One region of the Marinobacter subterrani genome, then DNA from elsewhere that is predicted to be linked to it. Evidence: predicted binding sites of a transcription regulator. Region 1 holds the regulator's gene; each other region holds the start of a gene.
What was found. Region 1 encodes FliA, which starts transcription of late flagellar genes. Its sites were predicted from a motif close to CTAAAGTTTNNNNNNNNNNNGCCGNTAA; they were not measured.

Region 1 (5,292 bases):
GCCCGCCAGTCACTGCGCCGGATGATTGTCCAGAGCATCTGCGGCAACGAATCGGAGATACCGGTGATTACCCTGGATCCGGATCTGGAACAGTTATTGCTAAAGTCTGTTCAGCAGAGTCAACAATCCGGCGGTCAGGAAGATATTGGCCTGGTTCTGGAGCCGAACATGGTTGAGAAGCTCCAGCGCTCGCTCCAGGAGAGTGTCCAGCGCCAGGAAATGCTTGGTAAGCCGGCCATCCTGCTGGTGTCCGGGCCCCTGCGGCCGGTTCTGGCCAGGTTTGCCAGTTACGGTGTAGAGCGCCTGCATGTGCTCTCGTACCAGGAAGTGCCAGACAACAAACAGATTACGATCGTGGCGTCCGTTGGCCAGTAACGGCGCGGATGACAGAGCGGACAGCGCCGGCACGGCGTTGCCGGTGGAGGAAGAGGCATCATGAAAGTAAAACGGTTTTTTGCCAAGTCCATGGCGGAGGCGTTGAAACAGGTCAGCGAACAGATGGGGCCGGACGCCGTCATTCTCTCAAACCGCCGGGTAGACGGTGGCGTCGAAATCGTGACGGCGCTCGACTATGACGAAAACATGGCGCGCCAGCGCCTGGGCGACCAGGCACAGGAGGCCACCAATGGCTCGCGACTGGCGGAAATGCAAGCCGACCAGCACCGTCGCCTTGAGGACGAACTGGGGCGGTCAAGGGATCGGATCCGAGAGGTCCGGGAAAAAAGGGCCTCCGTCGGCGCAGGGTATTCGGGTGGCTCGTTTGCAGCGGTCAAGGAATCTGTTGAGGCCGGGTTTGGTGGCCAAGTTGCAGCGCCGGCCCGGTCCGGGGTGGCCTATTCCGATGAGCTGGCGCAGATGCGCGCGGAAATCAGCTCCCTGAAAGACCTGATGCATGGCCGCAAGCCGGAGCCTGAGGTTCCGGCCACTACGGCGGTTCAGCAAAGGCTGGCCGAACGGCTGCAGGAATTCGGGCTCGGTAGCGAACTGGCAGGATCACTCTCCCGTCGTCACAAAGCCGGGCGCCTGGAAGATGGCTGGAAGCAGTCCCTGAAAATGCTGTGCACCGGGGTTCGGACCTCACGCTTGGAATGGCTGGATCAGGGCGGCGTCTACGCCCTGGTAGGGCCAACCGGATCGGGTAAAACCACCACCATCGGCAAGCTCGCCGCGCGGTATGTCCTCAAGCATGGCGCTGATTCGGTGGCGCTGGTCACCACCGACCGCTACCGGGTCGCGGCCCACGAGCAGTTGTTTGTTTTCGGCCGTATCCTCAACGTGCCGGTTCGCGTGGTGGATGACAGCCACAGCCTGGATGATATTCTGGACGAGTTGTCAGACCGTCACCTGGTATTGATTGATACCGCCGGGCTCACCAGTGCCGACAAAGGTTATCAGGAACAACTGGCCGAACTGGCGCGCAGCCATCACAATATCAAGACCCATCTGGTGGTTTCGGCTACCAGCCAGCCGCGTATCATGAAATCCGTCTGGCATTGCTATAAGATGGCAAATCTTGCAGGTTGCGTCATGACCAAGATTGACGAAGCCCTGACACTGGGCGAGTCTCTCGGCTTTGTGATGGAAACCGGCCTGCCGGTGGCCTATTACACAGACGGGCAAAAGATTCCCGAAGACCTGCATCACGCAGAGGCTGTTCCGCTGGTGCGACTGGCCGTTGACCGGCTCAGGACCCTCCAGCAACAGCAGGCGGTGGCAGAGGGCGCGTGAGAGAACCGGCCCGAGACAGTACAGAACGGCAGCAAGCGTCAAGCAACAGCACCCGCTAAACGTGGCGAGAGACAAAAAACAGTATGAGCAAAGCACAACCTGTACAGGTGATCGCGGTTTCCGGCGGCAAGGGTGGAGTCGGCAAAAGCAATGTGTCGGTTAACCTCGGAATTGCCCTGGCACAGAAAGGCCGCAGGGTGGTGCTTCTCGATGCCGACCTGGGGCTGGCCAATATCGATGTACTGCTGGGCATTACCGCCAACCGCAACCTGCAGGATGTGCTGGCCGGGGAGTGTGATCTCAGGGACGTTCTTGTTAATGGCCCCGGGGGCATCAAGATCGTTCCGGCCTCGTCCGGCACCCAGCGCATGACCCAACTGAGCCCGATGGAGCATGCCGGGTTGATCAGCGCGTTCAGCGAACTGGCTGACCAGATTGATGTCCTGATTGTCGATACAGCAGCAGGCATTTCCGAGTCGGTGGTGAGTTTTCTGAGAGCGTCCCAGGAGCTGCTCCTGGTGGTCGTTGACGAACCCACCTCGATCACCGACTGTTATGCCCTGATCAAGCTCATGAACCGGGATTACGGCACCAACCGGTTCCGCATACTTGCCAATCAGGTGAAAAATGAGCAGGAAGGGCGTCATCTCTTCGAGAAACTGACCCGGGTCACCGAGCGCTTCCTGGACGTGGGGCTACAATACGTCGGTATGGTGCCTTACGATGAAGCTGTCAAAAAGGCGGTGCAGCGTCAGCGCGCAGTGCTGGATGCCTATCCCAGATCGAAAGCGTCCCTGGCGATCAAGGCTCTGGCGGAGAAAGTTGATAACTGGCCGCTGCCTTCCTCTCCCCGCGGTCATCTGGAATTCTTTGTGGAGCGGCTCGTCGAAGTCTGAATCGGATCCAGTCAAACAAGAACATTGGATACATGACATTGGCGAATAATCTTGGACTCTATAACCAGTCGGGTGCCCAGAAGCCTTCTCAGCTTGTTGAGGAGCAAGCGCCACTGGTCAAGAAAATTGCCCTGCACCTGATGGCCCGGCTGCCTGCCTCCGTTCAGTTGGAGGATCTGATGCAGGCCGGCATGATCGGTCTTCTTGAAGCCGCCCAGCGATACAGCTCTACCAGGGGCGCAACCTTTGAGACCTACGCCGGTATCCGGATTCGTGGTGCCATGGTGGACGAGATTCGCAAGGGTGACTGGGTACCCCGTTCCGTGCATCGTAATGCCCGCCGTATATCCCAGGCCATCAAGACCGTTGAAGATCGCCTTGGCCGGGAAGCCCAGGATATGGAAGTGGCGGAAGAACTGGGCATGGGACTGTCCGAGTACCATTCCTACCTCTCCGATTCCAACAGCGGCCGACTTTTTAGTCTTGATGAGCTCAATGAATCCGGCGAGCTGCCGATAGAACAGACAGAGCCACGGGACAACCCGCTCGAAGGTCTGTCGTCCGATGCCTTCCGACACAGCCTCGCGAAAGCGATCGAAGAGCTGCCGGAGCGTGAAAAGCTGGTATTGAGCCTGTATTACCAGGAAGAGCTGAACCTCAAGGAAATCGGCGCCGTGCTTGGTGTCAGTGAAAGCCGGGTCAGCCAGATTCACAGCCAGGCCGCCTTGCGCCTCCGGGGGCGCTTGTCGGACTGGCAACAGGATGCCGGCAACTGATCACAGCCTTTGTGTGTCCGCGACGGTACCGTCTGTAGTTTTTGGTAACCGATGCTTTACAACCGAAGCAAAGATCCGACAATAAGCGGTTAAATCAACGGCCTGCTAGACTTCGAGCAGAAAGGTCAAATGAATTCCGGGTGTTACTAACTGGAGGTCCCTTTGGACAAGAACATGAAAATCCTCATTGTGGATGACTTTTCCACAATGCGACGGATCATCAAGAACCTGCTGCGTGATCTCGGCTTTACCAATACCGATGAGGCCGATGACGGCAACACGGCGCTGCCGATGCTGAGAAGCGGGAAATACGATTTTCTGGTTACCGACTGGAACATGCCGGGTATGTCGGGGTTCGATCTGCTCAAGGCGGTCAGGGCGGATGAGAACCTGAAAACCCTGCCGGTGCTGATGGTGACCGCAGAGGCCAAACGGGACCAGATCGTTGCCGCTGCCCAGGCGGGCGTAAACGGCTATGTGGTCAAACCGTTTACCGCTGCGGTGCTCAAGGAAAAGATCGAGAAGATCTTTGAAAGAATCCAGTAACCATAGGTCGGATGGCTCTCATGAGCGATAGCAAAAAGCACCATCGGGGCCTGGAGCCGGAAGTGACGGAGAAGCTTCAGCGTCAGGCCACCGAACTGGCTGAGTGCGTCAATGCCGGAGAATATGCCAAGGCCATGACCCTGATCAATGAACTGAGCGAAGTCAGGGATCAGAGTCTCTACCGTGAGGTTGGGCGTCTGACTCGCAGCCTGCACGAGGCGATCCGGAACTTTCAGATAGACCCCCGTAATGCGGAGCAGCAGGAGGCTCTGTCGAAAATGACAGACGCCTCGGATCGTCTCGAGTATGTCGTGCAGATGACCGGCGAGGCGGCCAATCGCACGATGGACCTGGTCGAGGCGACCATGCCGTTGGCCAATGCCATTCGGGAGGAGGCCGGCGCCCTGCGTGATGAGTGGCAGCGATTACGTCGCAGGGAAATGCAGCCGGCGGAGTTCCGGGAACTGTATGGCCGGATCGACCGGTTTTTTGCCGGCATGACAACCGATGCCGACACCATGTACGCCAATCTCTCGGAAATCCTGCTGGCCCAGGACTTCCAGGACCTGACCGGCCAGGTCATCCAGAAGGTCACCACCCTGGTCAAAGAGGTTGAGGAACAGATGCTCAGTCTGGTGGTGATGGCCGGTCATGTCGATCAGTTGACGGGCACGGTGCACCAGATTGAAGAAAGGCAGGAATCTGCAGAGAAGGGCGTCGGGCCGCAGATCAAGGCCGATGAGCGTGACGATGTAGTCTCGGGACAAGACGACGTGGACGATCTGTTGTCCAGTCTCGGTTTCTGAATAAAGAGGGTAGCGCATGGCGTTTGATGCCGATGACGAGATTTTGCAGGACTTCCTGGTTGAAGCCGGCGAAATCCTCGAGAAGCTGTCAGAACAGTTGGTGGATCTAGAGCAACATCCGGATGACAGTGATCTGCTCAACGCCATCTTCCGTGGTTTTCACACCGTTAAGGGCGGCGCGGGCTTCCTGCAGCTTGATGCCCTGGTCAATTGCTGCCATTCCGCGGAGAACGTGTTCGATATCCTGCGCAATCACAAGCGCAAGGTGGATTCGGAGCTGATGGATGTGGTGCTGGAAGCGCTCGATAACGTCAACGCGATGTTCGAGCAGGTGCGCAACCACGAGGAATTGACACCCGCCCCGGACGAACTGATTGCGGCGCTGGATGCCCTGGCCAGGCCCGAGAGCGGAACCGCTGCGGCATCGGCCCCGCAGCCGGAACAGACCGGCGGTAATCAGCCGGCAGACGGCGGCGACATCACCGATGACGAATTCGAGCAGTTACTGGATGCCTTGCAGGATGACAAATCCGAAGGCGC
Region 2 (5,292 bases), 760 kb from region 1:
CTCGCTGCCGCCAAGGCGACCAAGTGGGTCAATGGCGGCGCCATCAAAAGTCAGGCGGTTTTTGTCGTCGTAACGGGCCGCTTCATCGGACACCCAGACCTGGTTAACCTTGCCAAAGACCAGTGATTGCGGGCCGGCACCGATTTCCTTGATGTCATAAAGCTCGCAGGCAAAGGCGACATGACAATCCCTGAGTCGCGGCAGCCGGGAACCTTCAAAATCCACCACCTCAAGATCGAGATTCTTCAGTTCGGAATCGCCATGCGCCAGGGTCCGGGACGACTCGGTTACGGCCGCCGCCAGCTCCCGGTGCGCGATGTGTACGACAAACTGTTTGCGTTCTTCAATGTTGACCCGAGTATCCTTGAAGGCGCCGTCGGTCGGCTTCTTGCCCACCGAAAACATCAGTAAAGGCGGGTTACTGGTTATCGGTGTAAAAAACGAGAACGGCGCAAGATTGAAGTCGCCCTCCGGGTTCTCACTCAACACCCAGGCAACAGGGCGCGGGATGACGGTCTGGGTCAGGACATGGTATGCGTCTTTCGGATCCATCGCGGCAATATCAATCAGCATCAGTCGCTCTCTTGTTACAGCGGTTTCAGGTGCACCGTTATTTTTTTCTGTAGATGATGCCCGGGTGGCACTGCACCATTTCATAAAGGTGGGGCAAACCGTTCAGGGATTCAGAGGCACCGAGAACCAGATAACCGCCCGGGTTCAGGGTGGCATGCATTCGGGTCAGAATGTCTTTTTTCGATTCGGCGGAAAAATAAATCAGGACGTTGCGACACATCACGATATCGAATTTGCCCAGCATGTATCGCTCCAGCAGATTCAGCTCCTTGAATTCCACCATGGTCTTGAGCTGCGGCTTGATCTGCCAGCCGCCGTTCAGTGACGGGGTAAAGAACTGCTTCTGGCGCTCCGGTGACAGGCCGCGACCAATGGCTAGCATCTCGTATTCGCCCTTGCGGGCAACCTCAAGCACACTTTTGGAAATGTCGGTGGCGGTGATTTTTACATCCCGCAATTTTCCCGGCCGGAGCCGCCGGAACTCCTCGACAATCATGGCGACCGAGTAAGGCTCCTGCCCGGTGGAACAGGCGGCAGACCAGATGCGAAGCGGTTGGCCGGACTTACGCTCGGCCAATTCCGGAAGCAGCTTGTCCTGGAGTATCCGGAACGGATGGTTGTCACGGAACCACAGGGTTTCATTGGTGGTCATGGCGTCAATGACGACTTCCCGCAAGCCACCCCGGCCGGGCCGCCGGAGCCGGTCAAGGAGTTCCCCCAGCGAATTCAGGCTGTTCTCCTCGAGAATTCTGCGCAACCGGCTTTTCACCAGGTACTGTTTGTTTTCGCCCAGCAAAATCCCACAGGCATCCTGCAGGAACGACTTGAAGGCATCATATTCCTGTGGCGTTATATCCGCTTTCATTGGATCTCTGTTCTGAATGAATGTCTGAACGGCCGGATCATCCCTGGTCGATGATTTCCATTACCCGCTCTGCCAGTTCGTCCGGACTGAACTTTGCCATGAAATCGTCTGCCCCCACTTTTTTCACCATGGCCTGGTTGAAAACGCCGCTGAGGGAGGTGTGCAGCATGATAAACACATCGGCAAGGGCCGGATCTCCTTTTACCTTGGTCACCAGGGTGTAACCGTCCATCTCCGGCATTTCAACATCGGAGATAATCAGACTTAGGTGGTCTTTCGCCCGGCTACCGTCCGACGTGATTTCCTTGAGATAGTCGTAGGCCTGCTTGCCATCATTCCTGGTGGCGACTTCCATTCCGATCGCTGTCAGGCAGCGTTCTATCTGCCGGCGGGCCACTGAAGAATCATCAACAACCAGAACCGGCAGATGGCCTGGAACCCGGTCGGCACTCTTGCTCAGCACGGCTTCGGTTACATTCTCCCCGAGCGGAGAAACCTCGGCAAGAACCTTCTCTACATCAATGATTTCTACCAGCTTATCATCAATTTTGGTGACAGCGGTAAGGTACACATCCCTTCCGGCGCCCTTGGGTGGCGGCAGAATGTCTTCCCAGTTCATGTTCATGATCCGGTCGACAGCGGTCACCAGGAAGCCCTGGGTTTTGCGATTGTACTCGGTAATGATGACAAAACTGGTCGCCAGATCTTCCTGCGGTATACCGGGCAGTCCAATCGACATGCTCAGATCAATAATCGGAATGGTTTCACCGCGAATGTGCGCGACGCCCCTGACCACATTCCGGCTGTTGGGAATGGATGAGAGCCTGGGGCACTGCAGAACTTCCTTAACCTTGAACACGTTGATGCCATAGATCTGGCGCCCCCTCAAGCGGAACAGAAGGAGCTCAAGGCGATTCTGCCCTACCAGCTGCGTGCGCTGGTTTACGCTGTCCAATACCCCTGCCATGTTTTTCTCCCGGCTTGCCGATGTTACACCGGCATATATCTTGCTGCTTGCTGAATAACGGCCGAAACAACGGAAAACCGTCGTTTGCTCGGCGGACCGGCTAGTGTATCGGCCGCTAGTACTTAATCCTTAGGCATGTCCGTGGTTTTCCGCCCGGATATAGACAGCATAGGACAAACAACTGCATATGCGCATCACCAAATTCGTCGTACTCCTGCTGATGTCTGGCTTGAGCGGCTCATTGCTGGCGCAAACCACGGCGGGACAAATCCGGGAAGCCACCCTGAAATTTCTGGATGAGTTTGCCACAGAACAGGCCAGTGCCGGCTACAAGGTCGCCTATGAGTCGGGATCAATCGACAGCCGTGTCGCCCTCGCCGAATGCGAAAGTCCACTGACAGTCGAGTTCAGCGGTGACCCCTGGAAGAGCACAAGCCCCACTTTGCAAGTGTCCTGCGAGGGCAACCGCCCATGGCGCATGTTTGTTACCGCGTCTGTTTCAATCCATGGGCCGGCCCTGGTAGCAACCCGGCCACTGACTCGCGGTGAGCGAATTACTGCGGATCTCGTTACGCATCAGCCGGTTGAGATTAATGCCTCAAGGCGCGGCGCTATAACAGAGACCCAAGAGGCCGTGGGCATGGAAGTCAGGCGATCCATCAATGCCGGCGCACTGATCACGCCCGACATGCTCTCTGCGCCGGCTGCGGTTGAGCGCGGCGACCATGTTATCATTACCGCCAGAAGTGGCGGATTCTCGGTCAGTTCCAGGGGCAAGGCCTTGGCAAGCGCGGGCATCGGGGAGCAGGTTCTGGTGGAGAATCTCCGGTCTTCCCGCACGGTGAAAGGGAACGTTGTTGGCCCCGGCCACGTGGAAATCCCGATGTGACATGCATTCGGCAACGCCTTGCCGACATGGCAAAAGCTTGCCGTAAATGCAGGCATAGGCTTCCGGGTAACAAAACGTTAACCCTGGAGGAAAAAAGTTTCTAAAGGTTTCTGCGGTACAGCCGTTAAGCAGATATAAACTCGAGTGAGCGCCACACCCGTGGTGCACCAGGCAAGCAGGTAACGATATGTCAGTTGACTTCAATGGAATTGGCCCCGGCCAGGTCAACACCCAGAGAACCACGGCCGACAAGGGCGCCAGCACCCAGAACACCCAGCAGGCGACCAATCAGCAGGCAAAAACCCAGGCTCAGGGAGCCCGGGGGGAAAACGTCAGCCTGAGCAGTCAGGCCAAAAATCTCAAACAGCTTGAGCAGAAACTCGGCGATTATCCGGAAATGGATGACGACCGGATTGAACAGATCCGTTCCGCTCTGGAAAACGGAACCTACAAGATTGATGCCGAGAAACTGGCCCAGAAAATGCTTGAGATGGATGAAAGCATTTTCGGGTGAGTAAATCATGGCCGCAATTGATGATCTGAAGAACCTTCTGTCCCAGGATCTCAGCCAACTGGACGCGCTGGCTGATGTCCTGGACAGGGAAAAAGCCTGCCTCGCTACCTCCGACCTCCAGGCACTTAATGGGCTCACCAAGGAGAAAGGCGATCTTCTTGGCGCGATCCGCGAGCGGGCCAAGCAGAAAATCCGCACCCTTGTCCAGATGGGTTACCGCCCCGAGAGCGGCGAACCTTCCCGCTTCATTCGCAGCGCGGGTCTCGCCGAGCTCTACCAGCTCTGGCAGGAAGCCGATCAGAAACTGCGCGCCTGCCAGTCGCTGAACCAGGCCAATGGCCGGGTCATCAGCCACCTGCAAAAGCGCCTGTCCCGCCTGACCGATATCTTCCGTGGTGCTACCAGCCAGCCAAAACTCTATGGTGCCCGTGGCGAGCAGACCACGGTGTCAAGCCGTACGGTACTTGCCAGCGCCTGAACACGGCGCCGGCAGATTCCTCCGCCAGCTCTATCGGGTATAGATGGTCATCCGGGAATCCGGATGGAACCGGATGTCGTGAATGCTCACGTTGCCCATTGACGGGCTCTGGTTTCCGGCAACACGGATATTGTCCATGCGGATCTGTTCGATACGCTCGGGGAACGCCAGCATCAGGGCGCCGTCTTCCCGCACCGAGTAGCGTGGCTGCCCCGCCCGGTAGTGGACACCGGAAATGCTGAGATCCGAATCCAGGAAGTTCAGAACCGGCACAAAGATATTCGCCGCCAGCTTGATGCCCTCGATGACGTCGGGCCCGGATTGTTCAGCCTGGCCGCCCTCACCCATCGGATTGCCAGCCATCGCTCCGACCAGCCCGATGCGGCCAAGCAGGGTCGGATCGCCCTGCCCGGAAACCTCCGCCAGCTCCGCTTCCGTCAGCGGGGCAAGGTTGCCGCTCTGATACAGCTCACCGGCTTCCGGAGACGCCTGCGAGGCGCTTGCACTGTTGCTGGCCGCAAAGGAAACCAGGGGCTGCAGGGGTAGCGCAACCATGGTCACCAGCGCCGCCGCGTTGCGGTATCGGGACTGGTGCTTCAGGACCCTGTAAAGCTCCTTTTCGGAGATCCAGCCGGCCTGGATAAACACCTCACCGAGGCGCTGACCGGTTTCCTGCTGCACTTTCAGACCTTCATCGACCTGTCCCTGGGACAGATAGCCGCGATTGACAAGCAATCGCCCGAGGCGTGATTTTTCTTGAAATCCCTGACGGATTCTCACCCGGATTCTCCTTGTTGACCCGTTAAAACCGTACAACCCTGCCCGGCCAGTATGATGAGGCCGCTCTGATAACTGGAAAGCTTAGCCGATCGTAATCAAGAGTGCGTGAATGCAGTCCCCGTTTTACAATCACCTTCTGATAAAATCAGGCGCCTGACAGCAGAATTCGTTGAATTGTCGCAGGAAATCCTCCTGCCCATAACTCAGAGAGCGGCTGAAAATGACA
Region 3 (5,292 bases), 1.2 Mb from region 1:
CCAGGGTCTCCCGGCGCAACGGGCGCATGCGGGTCAGGGTTTCCAGGGCATCAAACATCTGCCCCAGGCCGTCCACCCTAAGCACACCGGCGCGCTGAAGCATGGCATCGTAGATCGGGTCGCTGCGTTTCAGCCCCGCCGGCAACTCATGGGGGAACCATTCGGATTCCGGCACCCGGCCGGATTTCACGGCAATCACCGGTTTGGTGCGGGAGGCAACCCGAACAGCGGACATGAAACGTCGGGCATTGGGAATGTTCTCGATATGCAGAAGAATGGCACGGGTCTGGGTATCCTGGGCCAGGTAGTCGATCAGATCGTCATGATCGATGTCCATGCCATCGCCGAGGGTCAGAAAATAGGAAAACCCGACGCCCCGGGCGAAGGCCCAGTCGATCACCGAGCTGGCAATGGTGCCGGACTGGCCGACGAACGCCACCCGGCCGGGAATCGCGCCCATGTGGGCATAGGTGGCGTTGAGACTGCGGGCCGGCACCATCAGGCCGATGGTGTTTGGGCCAAGCACCCGTATGCCGGTCTCTCGGGCGGCTTCCCGCACCGAGTACATCAGGGGCTGGCCGGTTTTGCTGTGGGTACGGGACATGCCGCCGGTCATCACAATGGCGGTGCGCACCCCCGCCTCTCCGAGCCGCTTGATGGTCTTGGACACAGTATCCGGCGGCGTACAGATGATTGCCAGATCGGGAGTAAAGTCCATTTTCGAGACTTTCCGGGCGCAGGGCACCCCGTGCACGTTGTCGTAATCGTTCTGGTTCACCACCAGCAGGCGCCCGGGATAACCGCCACCCATCAGGTTCCTCAGCACCATGCCGCCAAGGTTATCACCCCGCTCTGATGCACCGATCACCACAATGGATGCAGGGTTGAACAGGCTTTCCAGATACCGGGTGCTCAAGCTGACTCTCCTTACTGTCCGGCCCAGGGCCAGTCGGGTAATAAGTGTAATAAAACAGGTTACTTATAGGTGCATCTCTTATCTTAGGCGCTGATCCTCCGATATGAAATGACTATCGAGCTCATAAGACCAAAGAAACACGGCACCCTGTGGTTTTCCCTGATAAGCTTGAAGAAAATATAAGCAATTCGAAGGCAGCCCCAGACGTATGACCACGGCATTCTTTTCCCACGATGACTTCATGAAGCACAACATGGGCCCGGAACACCCGGAAAGCCCGGAGCGGCTTGCGGCCATTATCAGTTATCTGGCGGATACCGGTCTGGACCAGAGACTGGACTGGGTCCGACCGGAAGAAGTCACTCGTGACCAGTTGCTGACGGTGCATCCTGAGAAATACCTGCACCAGCTCGATCTGATGCAGCCTACCCGGGGCCGGGTGTTTACCGACCCGGACACGGCCATGATGCCGGATACCCTGCGCGCTGCCCGTCTGGCCGCCGGCGCCAATGTCCAGGCGGTGGATATGGTGATGAGTAGCCAGGTTACCAATGCTTTTGTCTGCGCCCGCCCTCCGGGGCATCATGCCGAGCGCGCCAAATCCATGGGGTTCTGCTTTTACAACAACATCGCGCTGGCCGCCATGCGCGCCCTCACCTTCCACCACCTTGAGCGGGTGGCGATCATCGACTTTGATGTGCACCAGGGCAACGGCACGGTGGACATCGTAGGTGGCGACGAGCGAATCCTGATGTGCTCCAGCTTCCAGCACCCCTTCTATCCGCACTCCCATGTGCACCGGCAGGCGGACAACATCGTGAATATTCCGATTGAGGCGAACTGTTCGTCTGAGGAGTACCGGAAGCAGGTGGAAGCCGGCTGGTTGCAGCGACTGAACGACTTCAAACCCCAGCTTGTCCTTATTTCCGCAGGCTTTGACGCCCACCGGCTGGATCCGATGGCGGAGCTGAATCTGGAGACTGAAGACTATCGCTGGCTGACAGAAATGATTGTGGAGGTGGCCGGCGAGCACAGTAATGACCGGATCATTTCAACCCTGGAAGGCGGCTATCACCTTCAGGCCCTGGCCGAGAGCGTGAATGCCCACCTGGAAGTGCTCGACTCGGTTTACTGATTCCGCCTAACCTAGCGGATCCCCGCCGTAGCCATTCGCCTGCTGCAGTTCCGGCTGGTCACCAGCACGCTGCAACCGGATGTTGGTGCGTCGATTATCCGCCGGGCGGTTTGAAACCGGATACTGGTCGCCGTGGGCCCGGACCGTAATCAGGTTTTCATCAATGCCGCGGGCCTTGAGGTAATCGGCCACCACATTGGCGCGATCCTCCGACAGCGCCCGGTTGTTGATCCGGCTGCCAATGCTGTCGCTGTGCCCGTCGACAAAAATCCGCTCCACGGTGGAGTCGGCATTCACGTAGGCCACGATATTGTCGAGTAACTGCCGGTCGGCGGCGGACAACTCGGTACTGCCGCTGGCAAAGGGAATTCTCGATCGGTGGATCTGATCAAAGTTCACCGGCAGTAGATTGTTGGTACAGCGCTGGTAACGCTGATACTCACCGGCAAAATTGATATTGGAAACCTGCACGCGCACCGGGCGGCCATCAAACCAGGATTCCCGGGTAACAGTCGGCTGCATGCCATCAAGCAAGCCGCGAGCCAGAACAAAGGCCTGGCGGGTATCCAGGGCAACCTGGCGACGGCCATCGGAAACATGCACGGTGCCCAGCGGCCTCGGAGCCACGCCCGGACGCCAGGAAGGTGCTTCAACCACCAGGCTGCCGCGGCCGGGGCGCATCAGCGGCGCGTCGGATTCAAGAAAAAACGACAGGCTCTCGCCTGCGCGATGATAGAACACCGCCCGCCCATACCCGGGTACTTCATGCACCAGCCGACATTCAAAAACCGATTCGGCCAGGTACCACTGGCTGTTTTCAATGCCGGCACCATAACTTGCAGCTGCGCCAATCGCGGGCAAACACAGGCCGAGAAGGCCAGCAGCCAGCGCGGTGATCGGATTATTGCGGGGGCGGAATCCCATATCGGTTGCCATCGGTATCAGGGAGTTAACAGGCTCTGAGAGTTTAACGGCCCAGGGTGGTGTTTCTTTAGCTCCGGGACAGAAAACAATCACCGGCACCTTCTGGTATAATTCGCCAAATTTTTCCGGGGCCTGTGTAATACCACCCCCCGGCCTTGCCGTTTTCGGCTCCGGACTCGACTCTCCCAAGGTATTGCGGACAACTGCCATGACTGACCAGCTAACTCTTACCCGCCCCGACGACTGGCACCTCCATGTTCGGGATGGCGATGTCCTGAAGCACGTGGTACCTGCGACTGCGGCGTGTTTCGGGCGGGCCATCATCATGCCCAACCAGGTACCACCGGTAACCACGGCAGCCGATGCCACCGCGTACCGCGACCGGATCCTGGCCGCCGCCAACGGCACCGGGTTTGAGCCACTGATGACCCTGTACCTGACCGAAAGCACCACCCCGGAAACCATCCGGGAGGCCAAAGCCGCCGGCGTTGTAGCCGCCAAACTCTACCCGGCCGGTGCCACTACCAATTCCGCCTCGGGCGTGAAGGACATCCGCAACATCTATCCGGTTCTGGAGGCCTTGGCCGACTGTGGAATGCTGCTGCTGGTGCACGGTGAAGTAACCGACGCCGACATTGATATTTTTGACCGGGAGAAGGTTTTTCTGGAGCGCGTTCTGGCGCCGACGCTTGCGGCCTTTCCCAACCTGAAAGTCGTACTGGAGCACATCACCACGGAGGATTCGGCGGAATTTGTCCGCCAGTACAGCGGCGATAATCTCGGCGCCACCCTGACGCCTCAGCACTTGATGTACAACCGCAACCACATGCTCGTGGGCGGTATCCGGCCGCATCTCTACTGCCTCCCGATTCTGAAGCGCAACCGCCATCAAAAAGCACTCCGGGATGCCGTTGCCAGCGGCGACAAACGCTTCTTCCTGGGCACGGATTCAGCCCCCCATGCCAAAGACCGCAAGGAAGCGGCCTGTGGGTGCGCCGGCTGCTATTCGGCCTTCGGGGCCATCGGCCTGTATGCCGACATCTTCGAGGAGCTGGGCATTCTCGACAAGCTCGAGGCCTTTGCCAGCTTCAACGGTGCCGATTTCTATGGCCTGCCGCGCAACACCGACACCATCACCCTGGTGCGTAAACCCTGGACCATGCCGGCAGAACTACCCCTGGCTGACGGCACCATCGTGCCATTGAAGGCCGGTGAAACCGTTCACTGGCAGCTCGCGTAACTATCGATTATTCCCTATCACACACGGCCAAGACCGGAGCTTGAGTGACTGACGAAAACAAACCACCGCACCCCATGTCCCGCCGTTTCCGCGGCTTTCTGCCTGTTGTTGTGGATGTGGAGACCGCCGGCTTCAACCCCGAGCGGGACGCTCTGCTGGAAGTGGCGGCCGTTATCCTGACTATGGACGACGATGGCTGGTTGCGCCGCACTGAAACCCACGTACAGCAGATTGACCCCTTTGAAGGCGCCAACCTGGAACAGTCCGCCCTGGACTTCACCGGCATTGACCCCTGGAATCCGGAGCGGGAAGCAGTACCCGAGCGCGAAGGCCTGAGTGAAATCTTCAGCCCGATCCGCAAGGCCGTGAAAAACCACGATTGCAAACGGGCCGTGCTGGTGGGCCACAATGCCACCTTCGACCACAACTTCATCTTCGCCGCGGCCCTGCGTGCCGACATCCGCCGCAACCCCTTCCACCCCTTTTCCACCTTCGACACAGCCACCCTGGCGGGCCTCGCCTACGGCCACACCGTATTGGCCCAGGCCTGCAAGCTGGCCGGCATTCCGTTCAGCAACAAGGAAGCCCACTCGGCCGCCTATGACGCCGAAAAGACGGCTGATCTGTTCTGCGGCATTGTGAACCGCTGGAAGGAGCTGGGCGGTTTTCCCCCTCCCCTGATCCCGGAAGAGACCGAGTAACCGCCAGAAAAAAACCCGCCGAAGCGGGTTTTTTTGTTTCAGGATCCAACCGATTACCAGTAAATGCCCCGCATGATGGCCGCAAAGGCTACCTGCTCTGAAGACACCTTGGGCCGCTGGCCGGACTTGCTGCCCGCAGCAGACGGTGAATCCGGGAACATGCGGTAACCCGTGTTCATGACAATCTCTCCCATCTTCGGCGCCAGAGCATGCAGCACCTGGGCAAAGATGCCCAGACGGGTCGCAATTCGCTTCGGCCGGTAAACAATGGCATCAGCCACCATCGTCGCTGCTTCATCCGGCGACAAGGTCGGCACCGAATCGTAGATCTTGGTCGGCGCTATCATGGGCGTTTTCACCAGCGGCATATTAATGG
Region 4 (5,292 bases), 870 kb from region 1:
CATGATCCGGGGTGCCGCGATGGCCAGCGGCGTTTGCCTGATCGTTGGATTCACCGCCCTGTGGCTCGGTACCGATATCGGCAGTGTCTGGTTTTACCCGATCGCTTTCTTCGTGCTCAGCATCGCCCACGCTGGTGTGAGGCTCGGGCGGAAGACCTATCTGGTGGACATGGCAGGGGGCAACAAGCGCACTGACTACACGGCGGTCAGCAATACCGTGATCGGTTTCCTGCTGCTGGCCACCGGCGGCCTGACTGCCCTGGTTTCAATGATTTCCGAGGTGGCCGTGATCATTGTGCTCGGCCTGATGGGCCTGGCCGGCATGTTCAGTGCCATTCGCCTGGAGGAGGTGACGGAGGATTGAGGAGCGCCCCTCAGGACGGCGCCTTGCCGTCATTCAGGGCCAGGGCGCCTTTGACGATCCGGTAGATGATCCAGATGGAAATGCCGAGGAGAATGAACCAGCCGATGATCAGCGGCGTGGTCACAATTCCGATCACCGTCCAAAGCACCCCGATCCAGAAGGTGCGAATCTGCCAGCGGAAATGGCGCTCCACCCAGGTGTTACGCACGTCTTCCAGTTTGACGTAATTGATGATCACGCCCACCAGGCCGGTGATGCCGCCGACAAAAAATGACAACGCCTGAAGGATATAGACCACGACCGCCAGGTTACGGGTCTTATCCGGTTGGCGGGACGCGGGATCAGAATCCGCTGGAATAAACTCCGGTTCGGTCAAGGCAGGTCTCCTGTTGGGCCGTTAGCCGAAGTCTACCACAGCCTCTCGGGCCGGAAATCCCGGAGCGGTCAGTGATTGTCCGGACGGTAGCCGAGACGGAACCCGCCCCAGTGCTTGCCATTGACATACACCGGCACCGACAGATCATGCATGATTTCGCCGGTATCCCGCCGGTAGGTTTGCAACAGCATATTCTCGGTATGCGTGCCACAGCGAATGCCGGTGCGGTCGTTAAACAGCCGCTTGCTCCGGCTCTTGACCAGGTCCACTTTCGGATCACCGGTGGGCGCATGGGCAAAATCCCGGTTATGCGTGGGCACATAGCCATCCGGCGCGGCGGCAATGGCAAAGACAATGGCCTCATGGGCGTTCTTCACCTGTTCCTGGACGGTCGGCAGGAACTGGTCGGTAAACTTGTCAAAACTGCTGGAATACTTCGGCGGATGGGTATTCGGGATTGGCGTCCGGGTCTTGTCGAACAGCGCGCTTTCGGAAAGTTTGCCATCACGGATCGCCTGCTCGAACAACTGGCCAATCTGGTCAGCACCGGCCCGGGCCTGTTGATAGAACGGGCGGTGATAACTCGCCTCGCTGTTCAGCGCGAAGGAGGCATTGGCTTTTTCCGCCAGCTCCATCAGGGTGGCCGCCTGCTCTGCCAGGGAGGCGACGCTGGAGTCGCTCTCGGAGATCTGGTCCCGAACCGTTTCGATGGCCGAGAACACCTGTGCCAGGCTCTGCTCGTTGTTCTGGTCGATTTCGGCAATCCGGGCAACCTGCTGCTGAACGCGATCCGACTGGTCGCGGATCTGCTCAAGCCGCTCGCCGACACTCTCCACAGAGGTCAGCCCTTCCTCCACGCTTCGCGCCAGATCTTCAATTCGCGACACGATCAGGGCCGTATCCGACCGGATTTCCTCAAGGGTTTCCGCCACTTCACCGGTTGCCTGGGCCGTGCGGCCCGCCAACTGGCGTACCTCATCGGCTACCACGGCAAAGCCGCGACCCTGATCACCCGCCCGCGCCGCCTCAATGGCCGCATTCAGTGCCAGCAGATTGGTCTGCTCGGCTATGCCCTGAATGGTCGAGGTCACGCCCTGGATCTTGTGGGACTTCTCGTTCAGTTCCTGGATCAGCCGCAGGTTCTCACCGGATTGCTGGTGTACCGCCCGCACGCTGTCGATGGCCGAGGTCAGCGCCTCACGCCCCTCGATACTGACCTGCTTGTTCTGCAACGCCATGGTGGCGGCATCCGTGGCCTGCTCAGAGGACTCCCGCACGGTCTCGGTAATCTGGCCGGCGTAATCGGCCATCTGGGCGGTTTCCTGCACCTGGCGATCCAGCCGGAGCTTGAGCTGGTCGGCAGCAAACGACACCTGGGCGGCAGAAATGGCGTTCCTGTCGGCACTGCCCGAGAGGGTTTCAACCAGGGCGCGGCCGGCGTTGGCATCGGAAAGCAGTTGCCGGCACTGGGCCTGAAGCGGGTTGTCTTCGGCCAGGGTGCCATCATTCAGGGCCTTGAGCCCCCGTTCCGTCGGCTCCAGTACCCGGATAATCAGAAAACCAGCGGCGGCCACAAGGCCCACGACCAACCCAATCAGCATTGATGCGCTATCCAGACCTAACAACGGCGCCACCCCCGCGCAACCAACTCCGAGAACAGCCGCAATCGCAATCCCCCACAAAACTGAAGCCCGATCCAGTAACCCCATAGCAACCTCGTAGTTATTATCTCTTTTGCATACATTTTTATTGAAGGCCATTGCGGAGACTAAAGAATTGACCTGAGTTAATAACTCATACTTTAGTGGATTTATACCGGTTATCGGCAGGTAAAAAAGTATCTGAAACAAAAAACCGCAAACCCTACCCACTCTGTTACCGAGTGAGCCGGGTTTGCGGTGTTCAGGTGCTTGGTGTGGCGGCGGAATCAGGCGCCCACAACACCACCGTCGTCGCGGGTGACGATCACGGTTGCATCACGGGGACGCGGATCGCTGGCATCAGGCCAGTTTCCGTCCGGGTGCTGAATGTTCACAAACATGGTTTTCACATCCGGCGTTGAGACGACACCCGTCACTTCACAGCCTAACGGGCCAACAAAGAACCGTTTTATTTCGCGGGTCTCCGGGTTGGCGGCCAGCATCATGTTGTTCTGGTACGGCGCGGCGTCCGAGCCATCGGTCTGGATCCAGAGGCGACCGTTGTAATCGAACCAGAGGCCATCGGGGCTGTTGAAAATGTTGTCGTCGGTCAGGGATACGATGACCTCGCCATCAACCACGGTTTCGGTGCCCTGCTCTCCAGCGAACACGAAGATGTCCCAGTCGAAGCTCGTGGCTGCATGGTCGTTGCCTTGCTCGCTCCAGCGAATGATGTGGCCGGTATTGTTGAGCTCATTCGGGTTCGCTGCATTGACGCCTTCGAAGCCAGGCTTACCGCGATTGGAGTTATTGGTAAGCGTGAAGTACACCTGCCCGGTGTTCGGGTCGACCGCACCCCACTCGGGGCGATCCATCGTCGTGGCGCCGGCAATGTCTGCTGCCAGCCGGGTGTTCAGCAGTACATCCGCCTGATTCTCGAAGCCGCTGAAGGCCACCACGTCACCAACGGTTGTTCCCACTGCGGCATCAACCTTTGCTTTAAAATCTGCATTTTCCAGATCCAGAGGCAGCCAGTCTCCGGAGCCATCGTCGTTGAAACGGGCCACGTAGAGGCTACCCTCGTCCAACAGGTAGCCACCGGCCGTCGCCGCATAGTAGGGCTTTGCAGAAACGAACTTGTAGATATACTCGAAGCGCGAGTCATCACCAGAGTAGCAAACCACCGGCTGGCCTTCCTTGACCGGCGCGAAGATCACACCTTCATGGCCAAAGCGGCCAAGAGCGGTGCGCTTTTGCGGCTTGCTTTCCGGGGTGAACGGATCAATCTCGACCATGTAGCCGTAGGTATTGGCTTCGTTGCGGTAATCGTCTGCAGCCGTGGCGCCAACCGTGCTTATGTTGAACCGAACATACTGATCCTCAGCGCTGTCCGCCAGTTCCCAGTCATAGCGACTGGCACTTCCCACGCCAAGACGTGTCTGTTCCCGCGGCTGGGTGGCGTCGCCGTTGGCGAAATAGCCTGCCCAGTTCTCTTCTGCAGCGAGATAGGTTCCCCAGGGTGTCGGGCCCATGGAGCAGTTGTTCAGGGTGCCACGGGTCTCGGTGGCATTCGGGCTGTATTTGGTGATCAGTTTGTTGTAACCGCGAACCGGGCCACGGATATCCATCTCGGTGTTGCCAGTGATGCGACGATTGAAGGGGCTGCCGAAAACGATGTCCCAGGTACCTTCGCTATCCTGTTTGATATGTACAACTGACACGCCGTGCGCGGCGATTTCCTTTCGAACCTCGTCTGCCGGGCGAACGCCTGCGTTGTCAGCAGCAGCGGTCGGTCCACTGGCGTGCAAGGCGTCCTGGTTGATGTATTCATGGTTCATCACCAACAGGCCTTCGGCGGAACTGTTTCCGCCAGCCTTCTGATCGATCGGGAAGAAATGCATGCCGTCGTGGTGCATGCCAACCTGCTGCTCCTGTTCGGCACCGGTATTGGTTCCGTCGGCGCGATACGCGGGATAGGAGCCGGTAATCGGGGTGCCCCACGGCAGGAAGGCTTTGGCCGTGTATCCCTCAGGAACAACAACCTGATTGGCATTGGAGGTTGCAACAGCCTTGAATCCGAGATCGGTTTTCGCAACATTGCCGCTGGTTGCAGGGCTGGAACTGTTATCGCTGCCACAAGCCACCAGACCCAGGCCCATGACGCTGGCAAGCGCGGCGCCCACGCTGCCTTTCATCACGGTACGGCGCTGCATGCGCGCGGCCAGAACCTGATGGAAAGGGGTATTTCCGGAATGGTTAACTACCGGTTCGTAGTTGGGATCCAGGTAATTGGGATCAAGGTCGTGCTTTGCCATGGTAATGCCTCTCTCAAAGAACTGCAGGTCGGTGTTGTCGAGAGGCCAGTTTCGGCAGGAAATATGACAGTAAGCGTACGTTTGAAAGACAAACTTGTTAACATTATTTTACAGAGCCAAGGGCCGGCTCGGTATAAGGATCGCCCCGCGCAACATGCTGCAACGGAGCGATCAGCCAGTCATTTACTGTTTTGTGGCGTCTTCGTAGCCCTCTTCAATGGCATCACCCGCCTCTTCGGCGGCATCCCCCATCTCATCGGCCGCATTTTCCGCGCCCTGTTTCATTTCGCCCATGGCGCCGTCGGCCTGGCCTGTGGCTTCCTCGTAGGTCTGTTCGACGGACTCACCGGCTTCCTCCATCATATCGCCGGCGTTATCTGCAGCCTTTTCGACATCCACACCTTCGTTGTCTTCAGAACTGCAGGCAGCAAGGCCGAGTGTCAGTACCATCAAAAGCGCACTCATTGTGAGCTTGTTCATACCATATCCCTCTGTTGGTAAGTATCTACAACGGGGAACAGAGTACGGCGAGGCCCGGGACAAAGGCAATTACCGGCCGATTACCCTTTGGTTAGCCGGCGCTGTCGGTCAGCAACC

Region 2: the regulator FliA is predicted to act here: its motif matches at 3,395-3,422, upstream of flgM (flagellar biosynthesis anti-sigma factor FlgM).
Region 3: the regulator FliA is predicted to act here: its motif matches at 3,019-3,046, upstream of msub_RS00235 (flagellar protein MotY).
Region 4: the regulator FliA is predicted to act here: its motif matches at 2,560-2,587, upstream of msub_RS09760 (methyl-accepting chemotaxis protein).

The regions. Positions count from the first base shown of each region.
Region 1 covers NZ_LFBU01000001.1:1,205,234-1,210,525, reverse strand. The annotation lists gene flhA (flagellar biosynthesis protein FlhA) at 1-375, shown strand, start outside; gene flhF (flagellar biosynthesis protein FlhF) at 436-1,728, shown strand; gene msub_RS05560 (MinD/ParA family ATP-binding protein) at 1,812-2,624, shown strand; gene msub_RS05555 (RNA polymerase sigma factor FliA) at 2,657-3,400, shown strand; gene cheY (chemotaxis response regulator CheY) at 3,563-3,946, shown strand; gene msub_RS05545 (protein phosphatase CheZ) at 3,967-4,752, shown strand; gene msub_RS05540 (chemotaxis protein CheA) at 4,769-5,292, shown strand, end outside.
Region 2 covers NZ_LFBU01000001.1:443,014-448,305, reverse strand. The annotation lists gene msub_RS02140 (flavin reductase family protein) at 1-573, opposite strand, end outside; gene msub_RS02135 (CheR family methyltransferase) at 611-1,438, opposite strand; gene msub_RS02130 (chemotaxis protein CheV) at 1,476-2,405, opposite strand; gene flgA (flagellar basal body P-ring formation chaperone FlgA) at 2,593-3,294, shown strand; gene flgM (flagellar biosynthesis anti-sigma factor FlgM) at 3,482-3,808, shown strand; gene msub_RS02115 (flagella synthesis protein FlgN) at 3,816-4,286, shown strand; gene msub_RS02110 (hypothetical protein) at 4,317-5,066, opposite strand.
Region 3 covers NZ_LFBU01000001.1:51,706-56,997, reverse strand. The annotation lists gene msub_RS00245 (bifunctional acetate--CoA ligase family protein/GNAT family N-acetyltransferase) at 1-916, opposite strand, end outside; gene msub_RS00240 (histone deacetylase family protein) at 1,125-2,051, shown strand; gene msub_RS00235 (flagellar protein MotY) at 2,058-2,975, opposite strand; gene pyrC (dihydroorotase) at 3,184-4,215, shown strand; gene rnt (ribonuclease T) at 4,260-4,916, shown strand; gene msub_RS00220 (SDR family oxidoreductase) at 4,970-5,292, opposite strand, start outside.
Region 4 covers NZ_LFBU01000001.1:2,077,740-2,083,031, forward strand. The annotation lists gene msub_RS09750 (MFS transporter) at 1-364, shown strand, start outside; gene msub_RS09755 (DUF4870 family protein) at 375-740, opposite strand; gene msub_RS09760 (methyl-accepting chemotaxis protein) at 809-2,449, opposite strand; gene msub_RS09765 (PhoX family protein) at 2,668-4,695, opposite strand; gene msub_RS09770 (hypothetical protein) at 4,879-5,175, opposite strand; gene msub_RS09775 (hypothetical protein) at 5,267-5,292, opposite strand, start outside.